Regions from separate parts of the Stenotrophomonas sp. YJH_SMC_8 genome, predicted to be linked through region 1. Evidence: predicted binding sites of a transcription regulator. Region 1 holds the regulator's gene; each other region holds the start of a gene.
What was found. Region 1 encodes FliA, which starts transcription of late flagellar genes. Its sites were predicted from a motif close to TAAAGTTTNNCNNNCNNNGGCCGATAA; they were not measured.
Positions count from the first base shown of each region.

Region 1 (5,838 bases):
TACCGGAGGACACGGCGTCCAGCATCGACTGCAGGTAGTCCAGCGATTGCTGGGCGGCGTCGAAGTGGTGGGCCTGCAGTACCGCCTGCCCGGCACGCGCGATGCCCAGTGCTTCTTCAGCGGCGTGGCACAGCTCGACCATGGCGGTGACGCCAAGGAAGCCGGCGCCGCCCTTGAGCGTGTGGTAGCCGCGGAACACCGCGTTGAGTTGCTCGGTGTCCTGCGGTGCCTGCTCCAGCGACACCAGCTGTTCGCCCAGGCGATCCAGGATTTCCTGGGCCTCGATGATGAAATCGGCAGTGATGTCGTCGGATACCGCGCTCATGCTTACAGCCCCAGATCCGACAACAGGTCGTCGGCGTCGTTCTGCGAGACCGCGTGGCGGTCCAGTCCCTTCAGTGCCGGCCCGGCCAGTTCCGGATCGGTGCGATGCTGTTCCGGCGGCAGGCCGAGTGCGCCAAAGCCCTCGTGCACGCGGCGGACGATGCCGACCACGCGACGGATGATCTGCCCGGTCAGGTCCTGGTAGCTCTGGGTCAGGGCGATCTCGGTCAGGTTGTGGCGGATGCGCTCGAGCTGCGCGTCCTGGCCCGGCTGCAGGCCTTCGGCGCGCAGCTGTTCGGTCAGGCTGCGGCATTCCTCGGCCAGGTCCAGGGTGCGGTGCGTGGCCTGTTCGGTCATCGCAACCACGTGGTCAAGGCGTGCGCAGGCGTCGTCCAGCTCACCGGCCTCGCTGGGCACGGTCGGCAGTTCACCCAGTGCCTGTCCCAGCTCGCGGGCCAGCCGCGAGAGGCCGCTCATCATCGGCTGCGTACGCAGCGCGACCAGTCCGTCGATGCGTTGCCGCCAGGCGGCTTCGTCACCGGACTCCAGTGCGTCCAGGGCTTCCTGCAGGCGCAGGGCGAGGGCGTTCTTGTCGACCGTGGTATCCATCAGGCGCTGGCCGCCAGGCGTTCGAAGATCTTGCCGAGCTTCTCTTCCAGCGTCTGCGCGGTGAATGGCTTGATGATGTAGCCGTTCACGCCGTTCTGGGCGGCTTCGATGATCTGCTCGCGCTTGGCCTCGGCGGTGACCATCAGCACCGGCAGGGTCTTCAGCTTGGCATCGGCGCGGATCGCCTTCAGCAGCTCGATGCCGGTCATCACCGGCATGTTCCAGTCGGTGACCACGAAATCGAACGGCTGGCTCTGCAGCAGCGACAACGCGGCATGCCCGTCCTCGGCTTCGGCGGTGTTGGTGAAGCCTAGATCGCCCAGCAGGTTCTTGACGATTCGACGCATGGTCGAGAAGTCGTCGACGATCAGGATGCGCATGTTCTTGTTCAAAGCAGAGTTCCTTTGTTGTTCATTCCGGGCGGCCGGGGGCAGCCGCCTCGGGCATGTTCATTCTTCCAGGCCGGCGTCCGCCGCCTCGAAAATCTTGAGCCGGCCACGCAGGCGCAGCACCGCCTGGCCGTGGATCTGGCAGACCCGCGACTCGCTCACGCCGAGCACCGCGCCGATCTCCTTCAGGTTCAGTTCCTGCTCGTAATAGAGCGAGAGCACCAGCTGTTCACGCTCGGGCAGGTGGCCGATGGCCTTGCCCAGCTCGCGGCCGAACTCGCCGCGCTCCAGCACCTGCTGCGGGGTTGGGCCGCCCTGGGCGACGGTGTCCAGCTCGCCCTGGTCCTCGATGCGCGATTCCAGGCTCAGTACCTGGCCACGTGCGGCGTCTTCCATCAGCCGCAGGTATTCGGGCAGCGGCATCTCCATCGCGGCGGCCACTTCGGTGGCGCTGGCGGCGCGGCCGCTGCTCTGTTCCAGGCGGCGAATGGTGGCAGCGGCATCGCGGGCACGGCGGTGCACCGAGCGCGGCACCCAGTCGCCACGGCGGATCTCGTCGATCATCGAACCGCGGATGCGGATCGAGGCATAGGTCTCGAACGAGGCGCCCTGGTCGGCGTCGTAGCTGCGCGAGGCTTCGATCAGGCCCATCATGCCGGCCTGGATCAGGTCGTCCACTTCAACGCTGGCCGGCAACCGCGCGGCCAGGTGGTGGGCGATGCGCCGCACCAGGTCCGAGTGCTGGGCGATGACCTCGTTGGCCGCCGAGCGCTGGACCTCCCGGTACTGGGCTGCACCTTTCATGCGGCCACCCCGCGCTGCTTGAGAATGCGTTCGAGGAAGAACTCGACGCCGCCACGCGGTTCGGTCGGCGCCTGCCAGCGTGCGGTGCGACGCGCGATCTCGGTGATCGCCAGCGCCGCCGGGCTGGACGGATAGGCCTTCACCACCGGCTGCTGGCGCTGCACCGACAGGCGCAGCCAGTCATCCTGCGGCACGCAGCCCAGGTAGTTCAGCGAGACATCGGCGAGGAACTTCTCGCAGACGCGGGTCAGCTTCTCGTACAGCACGCGGCCCTCGTTGGGGTCGCGCACCATGTTGGCCACCACCTGGATGCGGTCCACGCCGCGTTCGCGCGAGAGCACCTTGATCAGCGCGTAGGCGTCGGTGATCGAGGCGGGTTCGTCACAGACCACCACCACGGTATCCTGCGCGGCCTGGCAGAAGGTCAGCACGCCGTCGGTGATGCCCGCGGCGGTGTCGACCACCATGATGTCCAGTTCGCGTTCCAGCTCTGAGAACACGTTGACCAGGCCGACGTGCTCGGCCGGGGCCAGCTCGGCCATGTGCCGGCGGCCGGATGCGGCCGGCACCACCAGCACGCCGTTCGGGCCTTCGACGATGACATCTTCCAGCGAGCAGCGGCCGGCGACCAGGTCGGCCAGCGTAAATGTAGGGTTCAGTCCCAGGATCACGTCGATGTTGGCCAGGCCAAGGTCGGCGTCCAGCAGCAGCGTGCGCTTGCCCATGCCGGCCAGTGCCACGGCCAGGTTCGCGGACACATTCGTCTTGCCCACGCCGCCCTTGCCACCGGTCACGGCAATGGTGCGCACAGGGCCGAGCGGCTCGCTGCGGGTGGCCGACAGCGGGAAGGTCTTGGTCAGCTTGGCGTACTCACGCGACGGCATGGTTCAACTCCGGGTTGCAGGGCATATCGGCCGCTCGGCGCAAATCTTCAAGGCGAAGTACAAGATTGGCTGCACTGGCCCGGTGCAGGTCGTCCGGAACATCCTGGCCATCGGTCACCCAGGTGATCGGCAGGGCATGGTCGACGGCCACCGACAGGGCGTTGCCGAAGCGGCCGGTCTCGTCCAGCTTGCTCAGTACCAAGCCCTGCAGGTTGGCGGCGCTGAAGCGGCGGACCACCTCGTCCATGTCGCCGAAGCTGGTGTTGGCCGGCAGCACCAGCAGGGTGCGCACCTGGCGGGCGGCGCGCAGCCACTGCAGCTGGGCGGCCAGTGCGCGGTCGCGCGGGCCCAGCCCGGCGGTATCGATCAGCACCAGCTTGTAGTCCTTCAGGCGTTCCAGCAGCTGGTCCAGGTCGGTGCCGCTGTTGGCCTCGTGCACGGCGATGCCGAGCTGGCGGCCGTAGCCGTACAGCTGCTCGCGGGCGCCGATGCGGGTGGTGTCGGTGGTCACCAGGGCGACGTCACGCGGCGCGTGCTTCTCGGCGAAGCGCGAGGCCAGCTTGGCGATGGTGGTGGTCTTGCCGGCGCCGGTCGGGCCGACCAGGGCGATCACGCCGCCTTCTTCCAGCGGGTCGACCGGGGCGATCGGCAGCTTGCGCGAGATCAGCCCCAGCATCAGGCCGCGGCCACGGTGGGCTTCGGTCTCCAGCGGGATCTGCATGGCCACGTCGCGGGCCAGCCCGGCGTCGAAACCGTACTCGTCCATCAGATCCAGCGCGGTGGCACGCACCGGGCAGCCGCGCAGGCGTTCGTCGGTGAAGCGGTTCATCTCGCGCTCGATCACCTGGCGCATGCCGGCCACTTCCTGGCGCAGCTGGCGGATCTCGGCGTCGTCCTGGGCAACCACGGTCAGCACCGGGGCCGGGGCGAGGGTGGGCTCCGGCGCGGTTTCGACGCTGGCATCGGCCAACGCCGGTTCGCTGGCGGCGACGGCCGGCTGCGGTTCGGCGACGGCCGTGGTCGGCAGCGGCGGCGGCTGCAGCGCCGGCGCCACGCTTTCGTGATGCATGTCGTGCGGCGGGTCGATCTGGAAGCGGGCACGGTTGGCTGGCGCGCTGACGGCCGGTGCCGGTGCGACGATGGCTTCAGCGAACGGAGCGAAGATCTGTTCCGGCAGCGCCGGTTCGTTGACGGCGGCGCGCGCCAGAGTGGCTGCGAAGCCGGTGCTGCCGCGGGTCGGCACGATCTCGTCGGCGCTGTCCAGGGTGCGGCCGGTGGCACCAACGGCCGCACGGGCGAGGGCGGCCACGGCCGAGGTGGTGGCGGCCACCGGCTCCGGCGCCGGGGCAGCGCTGCGGCGGCGGGTCACCGCGGCGATCACCGCGTCTGCGGCGGTGCGCGGCTTGGGTGCCGGCGGAGGGGCGACGTCACGACGCGAGGCTTCCAGTGCGCGCTGCACGGCGCTCTCATCGTAGTTGGCCGCGGCGACGATCTCGATGCCTTCCTCGATCCGGCGGTTGGACAGGATCACGGCGTCAGGACCATGTTCCTTGCGCACCAGGTTCATGGCCGAGCGCATGTCGGCGGCGACGAATCGTTTGATTTTCATGCTGTGGTCACGGGACGAAGACGGCGGGGTGGCGGTCGGAGAACTCGGGTGGTCGGTGGTCTGCACGGTGCGGGTTCCCCTTGGTATCTGTCTGTTGCGTTGGTTCGAAAGTGGTGTCTGTTTTCTGGCGCATCCGAGGGCGGCGTCAGCTGATCGTTCCGACCAGCTTCAGGCGCTTGTCCTCCGGCACCTCGCTGTAGGCCAGGACCGACAGCGACGGAACGCTGTGGCGGACCAGGCGCGCCAGCGCGGCGCGCACCGGGCCCGGTACCAGCACGACCGCCGGCTCGTTTCGCGCTTCCTGCTTGCTGACACATTCGGCCAGGCTCTGGTGCAGTCGCTCTGCGAGTCCGGGTTCCAGCGCGGCGCCGTTGCCCTGCGTGGACTCCTGCAAGACACGTTCCAATTGCGGGTTGAGGGTGAACACCGGAAGCTCCGCCGACATTCCGGCGATCTCCTGCACGATGAAGCGGCCCAGCGCGGTGCGCACGGCAGCGGTCAGCACGGCCGGGTCCTGGCTGCTGGGCGCGTGTTCGACCAGTGCCTCGGCGATCTTGCGCAGCTGGCGGATCGGAATGCGCTCCACCAGCAGGTTCTGCAGCACGCGCACCACCGCCGACAGCGGCAGCGCCTTTGGCGTCAGATCTTCGACGAGCTTGGGCGCGCTCTTGGCCAGGTTGGCCAGCAGGTGCTGCACTTCCTCGTGGCCGAGCAGTTCCGGCGCGTGCTCGCGGATCAGGTGCGAGAGGTGGGTGGCGACCACGGTGGCCGGGTCGACCACGGTGTAGCCCAGCGTTTCGGCCTGGGCACGCTGGTGCGGCTGGATCCAGGTGGCATCCAGGCCGAACGCGGGGTCCTTGCCGGCGATGCCTTCCAGTGCGCCGAGGGCACTGCCGGGGTCCAGCGCCAGTTCGCGGTCCGGATGGATTTCTGCGGTGGCCACCGGCACGCCATGCACCAGCACGCGGTAGCCGTTGGCCGGCAGCTCCAGGTTGTCGCGGATGTGCACCGAGGGAATCAGGAAGCCGACATCCTGGGTCAGCTTGCGGCGCACGCCCTTGATGCGCGCCATCAGTTCACCGCCCTGGTTGCTGTCCACAAGCGGGATCAGCCGGTAGCCGACCTCCAGGCCCAGCGGATCGACCGGGCGCAGCTCGTCCCAGCTCAGTTCGGCGGTCGGTGCCGGTGCGGCCGGGCGGCCCAGTGCATTGAGCGCAGC
Region 1 covers NZ_JCAFUL010000025.1:27,443-33,280, reverse strand. Annotated here, with positions in the region: gene AC5P88_RS19755 (chemotaxis protein CheA) at 1-325, opposite strand, end outside; gene AC5P88_RS19750 (protein phosphatase CheZ) at 328-933, opposite strand; gene cheY (chemotaxis response regulator CheY) at 933-1,325, opposite strand; gene AC5P88_RS19740 (RNA polymerase sigma factor FliA) at 1,383-2,126, opposite strand; gene AC5P88_RS19735 (MinD/ParA family ATP-binding protein) at 2,123-3,010, opposite strand; gene flhF (flagellar biosynthesis GTPase FlhF) at 2,997-4,619, opposite strand; gene flhA (flagellar biosynthesis protein FlhA) at 4,765-5,838, opposite strand, start outside.

Region 2 (5,838 bases), on a different contig from region 1:
GCATGGCCTGCTGGCCTCGATGACGCTTCTGGCGCTGGGCACCGCAACTGCCGGGCTGATCCTGTTCGGCATCGTCGAGCGGCGGGTGGCACGCCCACTGCTGCCGCTGGACCTGTTTGCCGACCGCCGCTTCGGCATGCTCAACCTGGCCTCGTTCGTGCTGGGCTTCACCGCCTATGCGAGCCTGTTCTTCCTGTCGCTGTTCTTCCAGCAGGCACAGGGACATAGCGCCGCGCTGGCGGGCTCACAGCTGGCTCCCCAGTTCCTGTTGATGGGGGTCGTCTCGCTGCTGTTCGGTCGTCTGGTCGCCCACCTCGGCCTGCATGCCGCGCTGGTGCTGGGCTACGCTCTGGCCGGGGTGGCGCTGTGCGTGATGGCCACGTTCGCACCGGCTACTTCGAGCGCTTATGCCAGTGCCGTGCTGATGCTGCTTGGCATTGGAATGGGGCTGGCAGTGCCGGCGACCGGCATGGCAATCATGGCCAACGCACCGGCCGAACGCGCAGGTATTGCCTCAGCCACGATGAACGCGCTGCGCCAGGCCGGCATGAGCCTGGGCATCGCGTTGCTGGGCAGCCTGATGGGCCAGCGTGCTGTACAGCAGTTCGCCGCATCCGCGCAGGCCGCAGGGCAGCAGCGGCTTGTTGCGCAGGCGCGTGAACTGATCCTGCACCCAGGCTCGATGCACACCACGCCGCAGGTGCTGACGTGGTACCGCAGTGCGATGGCCAGCGGGTTCGGTTGGGCGATGGCGGCTGCGGGTGCGCTGGCCCTGCTTGTGGCGCTTGGGCTGTATCGGCAGCGCGCCCCGGCCTGACCGTGCGGGGTTCACCCCTGCTGGGGCTGTGGATCCTCTGCACCGTGCTCGATCTGCTGCTGTTGCTGGCGTGCATTGGCGTGGCGTGCGTGCCCACCTTCGCGTCCGATCGCGGCCATGTGCTGCCGGTCGCGGCTGATCGCTTCGCCGCCCTTGCGGCCTGCAGCACGCGCTTCGTCGGGGCTGAACTCGTGCGCGTTGCCGGAGGCGTGCGCCGCGCGCCCGCCCTTGGCGGCGATCGCGCGCTGTTTGTCCTGGTCCATCGAGGCGAAGCCCCGGTTGGAGCGGTGATTCTGGTCGGTCATGGGACTCTCCTGCTGCAGGGTCGGCGCCGTCGTCAACGGCAGCGCCCATGCTTGGCCAACGCGTGCTAAGTCCAGGTCGCCATCCCCGCCATGTCCTTCACGCCACGTGCGCACGCGGTTGATGGCATGGCCATTCAGGCGAATGCAGCGGGGGCCGCCGTCCACGAAGAGGCGAGGCATCGGTGACGGCGCAGTGTCAGCGCCGGCGGGCGTCGCGCAGGCGTTGCGCGAATGGCCGCTGCTCCAGAACCTGCAGTGCCTCGCGCAGCACCTGTTCCAGCGACTGGCCGAGATCCGCATCGAGGCTGCGCGCGGCGCGTGCGGTGGCCTGCCATTGCGCCTGCAGCGCCGGCAGTGCCTGCAGTGCGTGCGGGCTCAGCTGCAGGATGCGCTCGCGGCTGTCTTCGCCGATGACGGCGTGCAGCCAGCCGTCGCGCACCATCGCGGCCACCGTCTGGCTGAGTGCCGAATGGCTGAGTCCGCAGGCCAGCGCCAGATCCTTGATGCGGCAGGGGCCCTGCGCCATCAGCGTGCGCAGCACCGGGGTGTAGCGCGGCCGGTAGTCCAGCTGCAGGTCGCGATAGGCCTGCTCGACCGCCGGATCGAGCTGGTCCAGCAGGGCGCGCAGCAATGTTCCCAGAGAGGCATGTTGGAGATCCATGCCGGGATGATATATAAGCACTTACATATCATCAATGCGGGGTGGGGTCATGGCGGTTTCGTGGATGCTGGGCACGCTGCTGGCGGCGTCCTGCCCGGCCCAGGACACAGTGCTGCAGGCGGCGGCTGCGGCAATAGAGACGCACTACCTGGACGTGGCCGAAGGCGCACGCATCGCCGACGCGGTGCGTGGCTGGTCCACCCAGCAGCGCTATGTGGACAGCTGTACGGACCCGAAGGGCTTCAGTGCGCGCCTGAACCAGGATCTGGACGTGTTCGACGGCCACTTCCATGTGGAACGGGTGGATGCCGGCGCCGGCCAGGACGATTGGCTGATGGCCTGGCGTGCGGATGCACGCAGCAATGGTGCGGGTGTGCGCGAGGTGCGGGTGCTGGAAGGCAACATCGGTTACCTGCGGCTGAGCACCTTCTATCCGCTCGATCTGGCACGGCCCAGGCTCGCGGCAGCGTTCACCCTGCTGGCCGACACCGAGGGCCTGGTGCTGGATCTGCGCCAGAACGGAGGCGGTGATGATGGCAGCGCCGACCTGCTGGTGCGGACCCTGCTGGAGCCGGGTGTCACCGCAGTGCAGGCGCTGGAGCAACGTGGCCGGCGTACCCCGGTGCCGCTGCCGCCAGCAAGCCTTCCGCTGTACCTGAAGCCGCTGGTGATACTGATCGACCGCCGCACCGGCTCGGCGGCCGAGTTCGTCGCGTATTCGCTGCAGGCGCTGGGGCGTGCGCGAATCGTCGGCGGCCGCAGTGGCGGTGCCGCACATATGTTCGATGATCCTGTGCTGCTGCCCGATGGCTATCAGATCAGCATTCCGGACCGGCAACCGATCAATCTGCGCACCGGTGGCAACTGGGAACGGAACGGTGTCGCGCCTGACGTGGCAGGCGGCGACGACCCGCTGTTCATCGCGCGCCAACTGCTGGCTCCGCCGAAGTCGTCAAGATGAACGTACAGTTGCGCGGTTGTCCTATCGCAGACGCGCCGTTGCATGCCTAGAATCGAGGCATCCCGGTAGTTCCCGGGCGCTTCGAGTGAATGGACTCAATGAAGATTCTGTTGACCGGCAGTTCCGGGCGGATCGGGCGCGCGATCTTCGGCGCGCTGGCGGCTGCCCATGAAGTGGTGGGCCTGGACCGCAGCCCGTTCGCCACCACGCGCATCATTGCCGATGTCACCGATCATCAAGCCGTCGTGCGCGCGGTGCAGGGCGTCGACGCGGTCATCCATACCGCGGCCCTGCATGCGCCGCACGTCGGCCTGGTACCGGACGCGGTGTTCCAGCAGATCAATGTGGACGCCACTGCGCACCTGCTGCAGGCGGCGCGCGAGGCAGGTGCGCGGCGGTTCGTGCTGACCAGTACCACCGCGCTGTACGGCCACGCGGTGGTGGCAGGAGGATGCCGCTGGATCGATGAGGATACCGAGCCGTTGCCGCGAACGATCTACCACCGCAGCAAGCTGCAGGCCGAGGCCCTGGCTGAAGCTGCGGCCGGACCGGACTTCGGCGTGCGCGTGCTGCGGATGGGGCGCTGCTTCCCGGAACCGCCGGAACGGATGGCGATGTTCCGGTTGCATCGTGGGATCGACGCCCGTGACGTGGCCAGTGCCCATGCCGCGCTGCTGCTGGATGAGGGGCCGGCCTTCGCCCGCTACATCGCCTGCGCAGCGACCCCGTTCCGGCGCGAGGATTGCCTGGAACTTGCCACCCAGCCGCGCAACGTACTGGCCCGGCGCGTGCCGCAGCTGCTGGCCGAGTTCGAGCGCCGCGGCTGGCCGTTGCCGCTGAGCGTCGACCGCGTCTACGACAGCGCCCGCATCCGCAGGGAGCTGGGGTGGCAGCCGCGTTTCGGGCCGGACGCCGTGCTGCAGCAGTACGCCGCAGGCAGCATCGAGGTGTTGCCACGCGCGGAGTGGATCAAGGATCGGGTGGCCGAATAGGGGACGCCGGGGCGGGTTCCTGTCCCGTCCCTGAGTGCATTCAGGAATGTGTAGGGCGGTCGCCTCAACCTCGTTGGCAGGCGGCCGCTAACCCGGTGCGCTTCCTGCGCCGGGCGGGTCCCGGCGGCCGGTGGCCTGCGCGACGGATCGCGCGCCTGCGCGGTGCCCTCGCGGTGCCGGTCGTCCTGAACTGCCTTGCGGACCCCTCCATGCCTTCTTCCCGTTCCGCCGCTGCCCGCCGTCCGGGCAGCATCGCCCACAAGCTGATGCTGGGCACCGCTGTCATCGCGCTGCTGTGCTTCGGCCTGACGGCGTTCCTGATCTATCGCCAGGCCAGTGCCAGCCTGATCGATGCCTCGCGCCAGACCATGACCAGCGAGGCCAACGCCGAAGCGCGCCAGGTCGCTGCCGACCTGGGCACGGCGTTCGCCAGCAACGATGCCATGGTCGAAGCCGTGCTCGCCCAGCGTGCGCGGGGTGACGTGCCTGATCGCGCCAGCCTGGCGGCCGTGCTCGGTGAGCAGCTGCGTACCCACCCGGAATGGCTGGGCAAGAGCACCATGTGGGAGGCCGACGCCTTCGATGGCAAGGATGCCGAGTTCGCCAATACCGAGATGCATGATGCCAGCGGCCGCTACATGAGCTACTGGGCCTGGCATGACGGCAAGCCGCAGCAGTCGACCATGACCGACTACACCGAAGCCGCCGACGGTTCGGCCGACTGGTACGTGGTGCCCAGCCGCGACAAGCTGCCCAAGGTCAGTGAACCCTATGCCTATGACATCGCCGGCCAGCAGGTGCTGATGAGCACGCTGAGCTCGCCGATCGTCGAGAACGGTACCTTCCTCGGCGTGTTCACCGTCGACTTCTCGCTGGCGGCGCTGCAGAAGCACCTGGCGACGCTGACGCCGATGGGTGCAGGTCGCGTCGAGCTGCTTTCGCCCAAGGGCGTGGTGCTGGCGTCGGCGAACGCTGCCGAGATCGGCAAGCCGCGCAGCGACGCATTGACCCGCAGCATGCTGGCCGACATCGCCGCCGACCGCAGGTTTGAGGCCTTCACCCCGGACGCGGCCGGCAATGTGCGCGTGTACGTGCCGCTGCGCGTGGGCAATGCCCCGCAGCGCTTCGCACTGGGCGTGGTGATGCCGCATGCGGTGATCGTCGCCGAGGCGCGCCAGCTGCTGTGGCTGACGTTGCTGGTTGGCGTGGTGGCCGCGCTGACCCTCAGCGCAGGTGTCTACGTGCTGCTGCGCCGCCTGGCGATCCGCCCGTTGGCCGAAGCGGTGCGGGTGGCGGGTGACGTTGCCGCCGGCAAGCTCGACAGCGCCTTGCCGGCGCGCAGCAACGATGAAGTGGGCCGCCTGCTGGAGGCGATGCAGGGCATGCGCGGACAGCTGCAGGCAGTGATGGCCGCACAGGCGGAAATGGCGCGCCGCCACGATGCCGGCGAGCTGAGCTACCGCATGGACGCCACTGCCTTCCCCGGCGAGTACGGCCGCATGGTGGCCGACAGCAACCAGCTGGTGGCCTCCAGCAATGCGGTCACCCAGCGCCTGGTCGAGGTGATGCAGCGTTACGCGGTGGGTGACCTCAGCGTGGACATGGAAGCGCTGCCGGGCGAGAAGGCGGTGTTCACCGCTGCAATGGCCACCACCAAGAGCAACCTGGCCGCGATCAACGAGCAGATCCAGCAGCTGGCTGCCGCGGCGGCGGCCGGCGACTTCGCTGTACGCGGCGACGCCCAGCGCTTCGATCACGATTTCCGCCGCATGGTGGAGACCCTCAACATCATGATGCAGGTCAGCGATCACAACCTGGCTGAGCTGTCGACGCTGCTTCGCGCGATTGCCGCCGGCGACCTCAGCGCACGCATGCGTGGTGATTTCCATGGTGTGTTCGCGGTGATGCGCGACGATGCCAACAGCACCGTGCAGCAGTTGACCCAGATCGTCGGGCAGATCCAGCAGTCGGCCGCCAGCATCCGCCTGGCGGCGGGTGAGATCGCTGCGGGCAACAGCGATCTCTCGCGTCGTACCGAGCAGCAGGCCGCCAACCTGGAAGAGACCGCCGCCTCGATGGAGGAGCTGACCTCCACCGTGCGC
Region 2 covers NZ_JCAFUL010000004.1:164,797-170,634, reverse strand. Annotated here, with positions in the region: gene AC5P88_RS06430 (MFS transporter) at 1-817, shown strand, start outside; gene AC5P88_RS06425 (KGG domain-containing protein) at 829-1,122, opposite strand; gene AC5P88_RS06420 (MarR family winged helix-turn-helix transcriptional regulator) at 1,319-1,783, opposite strand; gene AC5P88_RS06415 (S41 family peptidase) at 1,833-2,744, shown strand; gene AC5P88_RS06410 (NAD-dependent epimerase/dehydratase family protein) at 2,843-3,736, shown strand; gene AC5P88_RS06405 (methyl-accepting chemotaxis protein) at 3,946-5,838, shown strand, end outside.
Region 2: the regulator FliA is predicted to act here: its motif matches at 3,801-3,827, upstream of AC5P88_RS06405 (methyl-accepting chemotaxis protein).

Region 3 (5,838 bases), on a different contig from region 1:
TGCTCGGCAACGGCGCCTACCTGGGCCGTGCCAGCTGGGTGCTGGGCAGCGTGGCCGATGCACTGGGCGCATTCGGGCGTGACGCCGTGGTCGGCCAGGCGGCCTTCATGGGCGCACCGCAGGCACCACCGGTCACGCTGGTGCAGCGCCCGCTGTACAACACCCAGGAAGGCTATGGCAGCGCCATCGTGCCCGGCGTGGCCGAGCTGATCGTGCACCAGACCCTGTTGATGGGCATCGGCGTACTGCTCGGCGGCCGCCGACTCGTACTGGGCCGCCGCCTGCGCTTCGACCTGCCGACGCTGACCGGCATGGCATTGGGCTTCGGCCTGATCGGCCTGTTCGGTCTGTTCTACTACGCCGGGTTCACCGCGTGGGTGCAGGACTATCCGCGCGGCGGCAATCCGCTGGGCCAGCTGCTGGGCGGCACCTTGTTCATCGCCGCCACGGTGGCGTTCGGCCTGTTCGTCGGCAGCTTCTTCCGCACCCGCGAACGCGCCTTCCAGTACATCATCGCCACCTCGATCCCACTGTTCTTCCTGGCCAACCTGTCGTGGCCGGCGGTGATGACGCCGCAACCACTGGTCTGGCTGGCGCAACTGCTGCCCACCACCTCGGGCATCAACCTGATGGTGCGCCTGAACCAGATGGACGCTCGCCTGGCCGAAGTCAGCCACGAACTGATCACCCTCACCGTCCTGTTGCTGCTCTACGGCAGCCTCGCCACCTGGCGCCTCCTCGCCCAAAAGGGGACGGAGGGGATTAAGTCGTAAACGGCAAGGTTGGGGGATTGCGACTTGATCCCCTCCGTCCCCTTTTCTGAAACAACGAACGCCGGCGCGGGGCCGGCGTTCGAGCACTGCGGTGTGGAAGGGGAAACGAGGTCTGGCTGTGAACGATCAGCGGTAGACGCGTTCGCAGCGGCGTTCAACGACGCGGTCGCCGTTCTTCTGCTGCTGGTTGCCCTGGATCTGGCGGCCGGCCGCACCGCCGGCTACAGCACCGGCCACCGTGGCCAGTTTCTTGCCGTTGCCGCCGCCGACCTGGTTGCCCAGCAGGCCACCGATCACCGCGCCCGTGGCGGTACCGGCAATGCGGTTGGGATCGCGTGAGTTGCGCTGCACTTCCACGTTCTTGCAGACCACGCGGCTGCCGTCGTTGAACTTGCGTCCTTCATCGCGCGGCCCGTAGGTCTGCGCACCCGCGACGGACGAAGCCGCCAGCAGCGTGCCCAGTACAAGCAGTCGGGTCGAGGTCTTCATGGCCATCTCCTGAGGTCCGGTATGTCGCAAGTCTCCTCCCGGGGTTGGCAACCCGAAGTGAAATACGCGTGTCCGCCGCCTCACCGGCCATCGCGCGTTCAGGAAGAAAGTTGCGCCCATCGCGATCAGCCATCGCGATGGGCGCCGTCTCCCTACCGGCATGCGCTGTTGCTAGAACTCTTCCCAACCACCCGCGTTGGCAGCCAACGTCGGCTCGATGCGCGGTGACAGCACCGCCGGGCGTCTCACCGGCGTGACCGAGGCCGCTACCGCCGCAAGCGCGCGCGGCACCGATACGGCTGCCGCGGCTGCCCCGGTGCGGAACACCGACACCGCTTCGGTCAGCAGGTTGGCCTGCTCTTCCATGGAACGCGCTGCGGCGCTGGCCTCTTCCACCAGCGCGGCATTCTGCTGGGTGGTCTCGTCCATCTGCACCACGGCCTGGTTGACCTGCTCGATGCCCGAACTCTGCTCCTGCGAGGCGGCGGAAATGTCGGCCATGATGTCGGTCACGCGCTGCACCGACGCCACGATCTCGCCCATCGTGGTGCCTGCCTGGCGGACCAGCGCCGATCCATCGGCCACCTTGCCAACCGAATCCTCGATCAGGCCCTTGATCTCCTTGGCCGCACCGGCCGAGCGTTGTGCCAGCGTGCGCACCTCGCTGGCCACCACGGCAAAGCCCCTGCCCTGCTCGCCGGCACGAGCGGCTTCCACTGCAGCGTTAAGCGCCAGGATGTTGGTCTGGAATGCGATGCCATCAATGACAGAAATGATCTCGGCGATCTTCTTCGAGGAGGCTTCGATGGCCGACATGGTGGTCACCACCTGTCCGACTACCTCGCCGCCCTGCGAGGCAACGCCATGCGCGCCGATGGCAAGCTGGTTGGCCTGGCGGGCGTGCTCCGCATTCTGCTTCACCGTGGACGTCAGCTCCTCCATCGATGCGGCCGTTTCTTCAAGGTTTGCCGCCTGCTGCTCGGTGCGCCGCGACAGATCAGTGTTGCCCGACGCGATCTCGCCTGCCGCCAGGGTGATGCTGGACGCACTGGTCTGGATATGTCCCACGATTTGCTTGAGCTGATCGACCGTGGCGTTGCAGTCATCGCGCATGCGCGCGAAGACCCCATGGAAGTCGCCCTGCATGCGCACGGTCAGGTCACCGCGCGAGATCGCCTGCAACAGGGTCGACACCTGTACCAGATTCTCGTCGGTGGTCTGCATCAGCCGATTGAGCCCGGCTACCATCTCGCGGAAGTCGTAGGCGAAGCGATCTTCGTCACCGCGCAGGCTGAAGTCACCGGCGGCTGCGGCCGTCGCCAAGCGGCGGATCTCACCGTTGATCGCCGACAGGCTCGTCTTGGTTTCGTCCATGGCCTGGGTGATTGCGGCCTTCTCGCCCGGCAACGGATCCATGTCCACTGACAGATCACCGCGGGCGTAATGCTTCATCACCTCGATCAGGCGGTTCTGCACCTGCACGTGAGAGCCGACCAGCGCATTCGTCTCGTGCACCATGCGCCCGTAGTCGCCGGGGAAAGCACTCTCATCCATGCGGTAGCTGAGGCTGCCCGCATCGTGCTGGCGGGCCAGCTCGCCCTGCGCCGCCATCACCGACTGCAACTGCGCCTGCATGCGCTGCATCGACCTGAGCAGCTGGGTCACCTCATCGTTGCCGGACGCGTCGATGCTGCTGTCCAGGCGGCCACCGGCAATACCGTCGGCCAGCTTCACCGCCCCTGCCAGCGGACGGGTCAGGCTGCGGGTAATCGCCCATGCCGCCAGCGAGCCCAGCAGCAGACTCATCACACCGAACACGATCGACAACGTACCGGTCCATGATTCGGTCGCGCGGTACTCCTCGCGGCTGCGCGCTGTCAGCGCCTCCTGATGCCGCAGCAGGGTCGAGATGGCTTCATTCCAGGCCGTCGCCAGGCCATGTTCGGCCAGCAGTTCCTTGGCCGCGCCGTCGAAATCGCCGGCCTTCATGCGCTCATGCAGGTGCTGGGTGGAAGCATCGGTAGCCTTGCGCGCCGCCTCGATCTTCGCCACCAGGGTATCGCCGGTGGCATCACGTGGAATCTTGATGTACTTGGCCCAGATACCATCGTAGGTCTGCGACAGCTCCTGCGCCTTCTGATAATCCTTGTCGAAATCCTCGCCGCGCTTGATCACCATCAGCCGGCGATGCATCAGCACCGCGTTGTTGGTATCCAGCATGTCGTTCAACAGCCGCATCTTCACCATGTTGACGTCCACCACTTTCTCGAACTGGGCGGACTTCAGGTGATTTCCGTACAGCACGAGGCCAACGATGGCCACGATGAACAGCAGCAGCAGACCAAACCCGGCACCCAGCCGGGATCCCACTCGGAGGTTGCGTAAGGCGAGCATCTCAATTCCCTTGATCGTGGCCGTACGAACGGTGGCGGCGCAGGAGAGGGAAACTTTATGGGTCGATATTATTATATCGATCCAAAACTATGGAACTGTGCAGACAGGCGTGAAGAACACATTTAATGGAGGTGGTTATTCCTGCTGGGCATGTCGATGTACGAGCATGGCAATCGCAATCATCACGCCGCGCTCACGACGCGCGACCGCAGATAACGTCTTCCGTTCGAAATTGCCATCAGAGCTGCAATCTGGCATTTGCCATCGCAGGGCTACCCGCGCTGCTGCAACCTCATCCGAACATCCCCCAACGCTGGCACAGTGCAGGAGAACTCTCTGCCGATCTGCTGGAAGCCATCCCTCCAGCAATAGAGCCTGTTGTCCTCGGCCACGACAGATACAAGCCGCATCAGCAGCCACTCGTCGGATTCATCACCACCGTCGTCCAGCTCAAAAACAAGCAGAGCTTCCTCAGCGACGTCTACAGGCAGGCAAAATTCTGTATCGCCCAGGTAATCCACGAGTTCCCGACCCTTGAAGATTTCGACCCTTATGAAGGGGTCCAGCTCCCCTTGGGCTCCACTGCCACTGATCTCCCACTTGTTGACCTTCAAGTCAATGAAACTGCAATCATTGAGATTCTCGTCGCTCTGGAAATAGGAGACGGGAAGGTCACCCCATGCTGCACGTACCCACACGCTGCGCTGAGGCAAGACGATCGAGGAGTGCACGGAAATTGCGTACTTTCTACTCATGCCTATCCACGGAAATTGACTCCCAGGACGGGGCGACGGAAATTTCCTCAAGATACCCCTCAAGGTCTCTGAACGGAGAGACCCCTACCGCAGCCAAGGAGAACCACACGGCATCACACTCGTCGCAGACAAATATCTGAACGCCGCGCTCCTTTACTTGAGCTTTCAACACCTCACCCTGCTCACAACGGGGACAGATCAAACAACCCCCATCGCACCGGAGACGCAGATACAACGTTACTGACCATGCCAGAAACAATTTCCCAGACCTTTCTCGCCGATGATACAGGATGAGAAACTATTTCTATCACCCAGCCAATCATCACTGACAGTGGAAGTTGAGCGCGCCCGAGGGGGTCCTGCTGCCGATGGCACCAATCAATTAATAAGAAGAAGACTTCGGGCGAACTCTCTATCAGCTGCTGGCCCTGCTATTGGGGATGGGTCACATCGTTTTCTTCCCTGCAAACCGGCGCGCGCCACGACGGGAGTGCCGAGCACCTTGACTCAGCGAAGAAGTATGCGAAACCCCAGCATGGGTCCCAAAGCATCCGGCGCTCAGCCGTGCCCAACGCACAGGAAACGACGCTACAGTCGACATATGACGCTTGTCCTACAGATTGAAGGCGCTGCCATCGATGACATCGCGAGCCTGTACGCGGAGATCAACCGCGTGTTCATGGCCGACGAGGGCTGGCAGCTCGGGCCAAGCCTGGACGCGCTGGACGACCTGCTGCATGGCGGTTATGGCGCGCTGGCCGGCCAGGCACCGGCCACACTGATCTGGCGCGACATCGCCCACAGCCGCGCGGCGCTGGGCGTGGAGGCCACCTGCCAGTGGCTGCAGTCCAAGCTGGAAGCCCCGGGCACCTTCAACACGCGGGCCATTGCGCTCCAGCTGGACGCCCTGCAGCAGGGCCAGGGCCAGACCTACTTCGAGATCGTGATGGAGATCTTCGCCAGCCACCGGCAGATCACCCTCATCCCGGCCTGACTGCGTGCCCCGCACGGGCAATGCCCGCCAACCGCAGCGGCGTCCACCGGCCCCAGCAGTTACCATGGACGGCCCTGTACCTGCTCCGCCGTCGCCGCCCTCCGGCGCGACCGGATGCCCTGATCCACGAGTGCCATGTCCAAAGACAAGTCCGCCGAACACACCCCGCTGATGAAGCAGTTCTTCGCAGCCAAGTCCGACTATCCGGACCTGCTGCTGTTCTTCCGCATGGGCGACTTCTACGAGCTGTTCTACGACGACGCCCGCAAGGCCGCGCGCCTGCTCGACATCACACTGACCCAGCGCGGCAGCTCCGGCGGCGCGCCGATCCCGATGGCCGGCGTGCCGGTGCATGCCTACGAAGGCTACCTGGCGCGGCTGGTGGCGCTGGGCGAGTCGGTGGCGATCTGCGAGCAGATCGGCGATCCGGCGC
Region 3 covers NZ_JCAFUL010000003.1:56,142-61,979, forward strand. Annotated here, with positions in the region: gene AC5P88_RS04060 (ABC transporter permease) at 1-773, shown strand, start outside; gene AC5P88_RS04065 (glycine zipper 2TM domain-containing protein) at 900-1,268, opposite strand; gene AC5P88_RS04070 (methyl-accepting chemotaxis protein) at 1,434-3,656, opposite strand; gene AC5P88_RS04075 (hypothetical protein) at 3,929-4,411, opposite strand; gene AC5P88_RS04080 (barstar family protein) at 5,013-5,405, shown strand; gene mutS (DNA mismatch repair protein MutS) at 5,541-5,838, shown strand, end outside.
Region 3: the regulator FliA is predicted to act here: its motif matches at 3,688-3,714, upstream of AC5P88_RS04070 (methyl-accepting chemotaxis protein).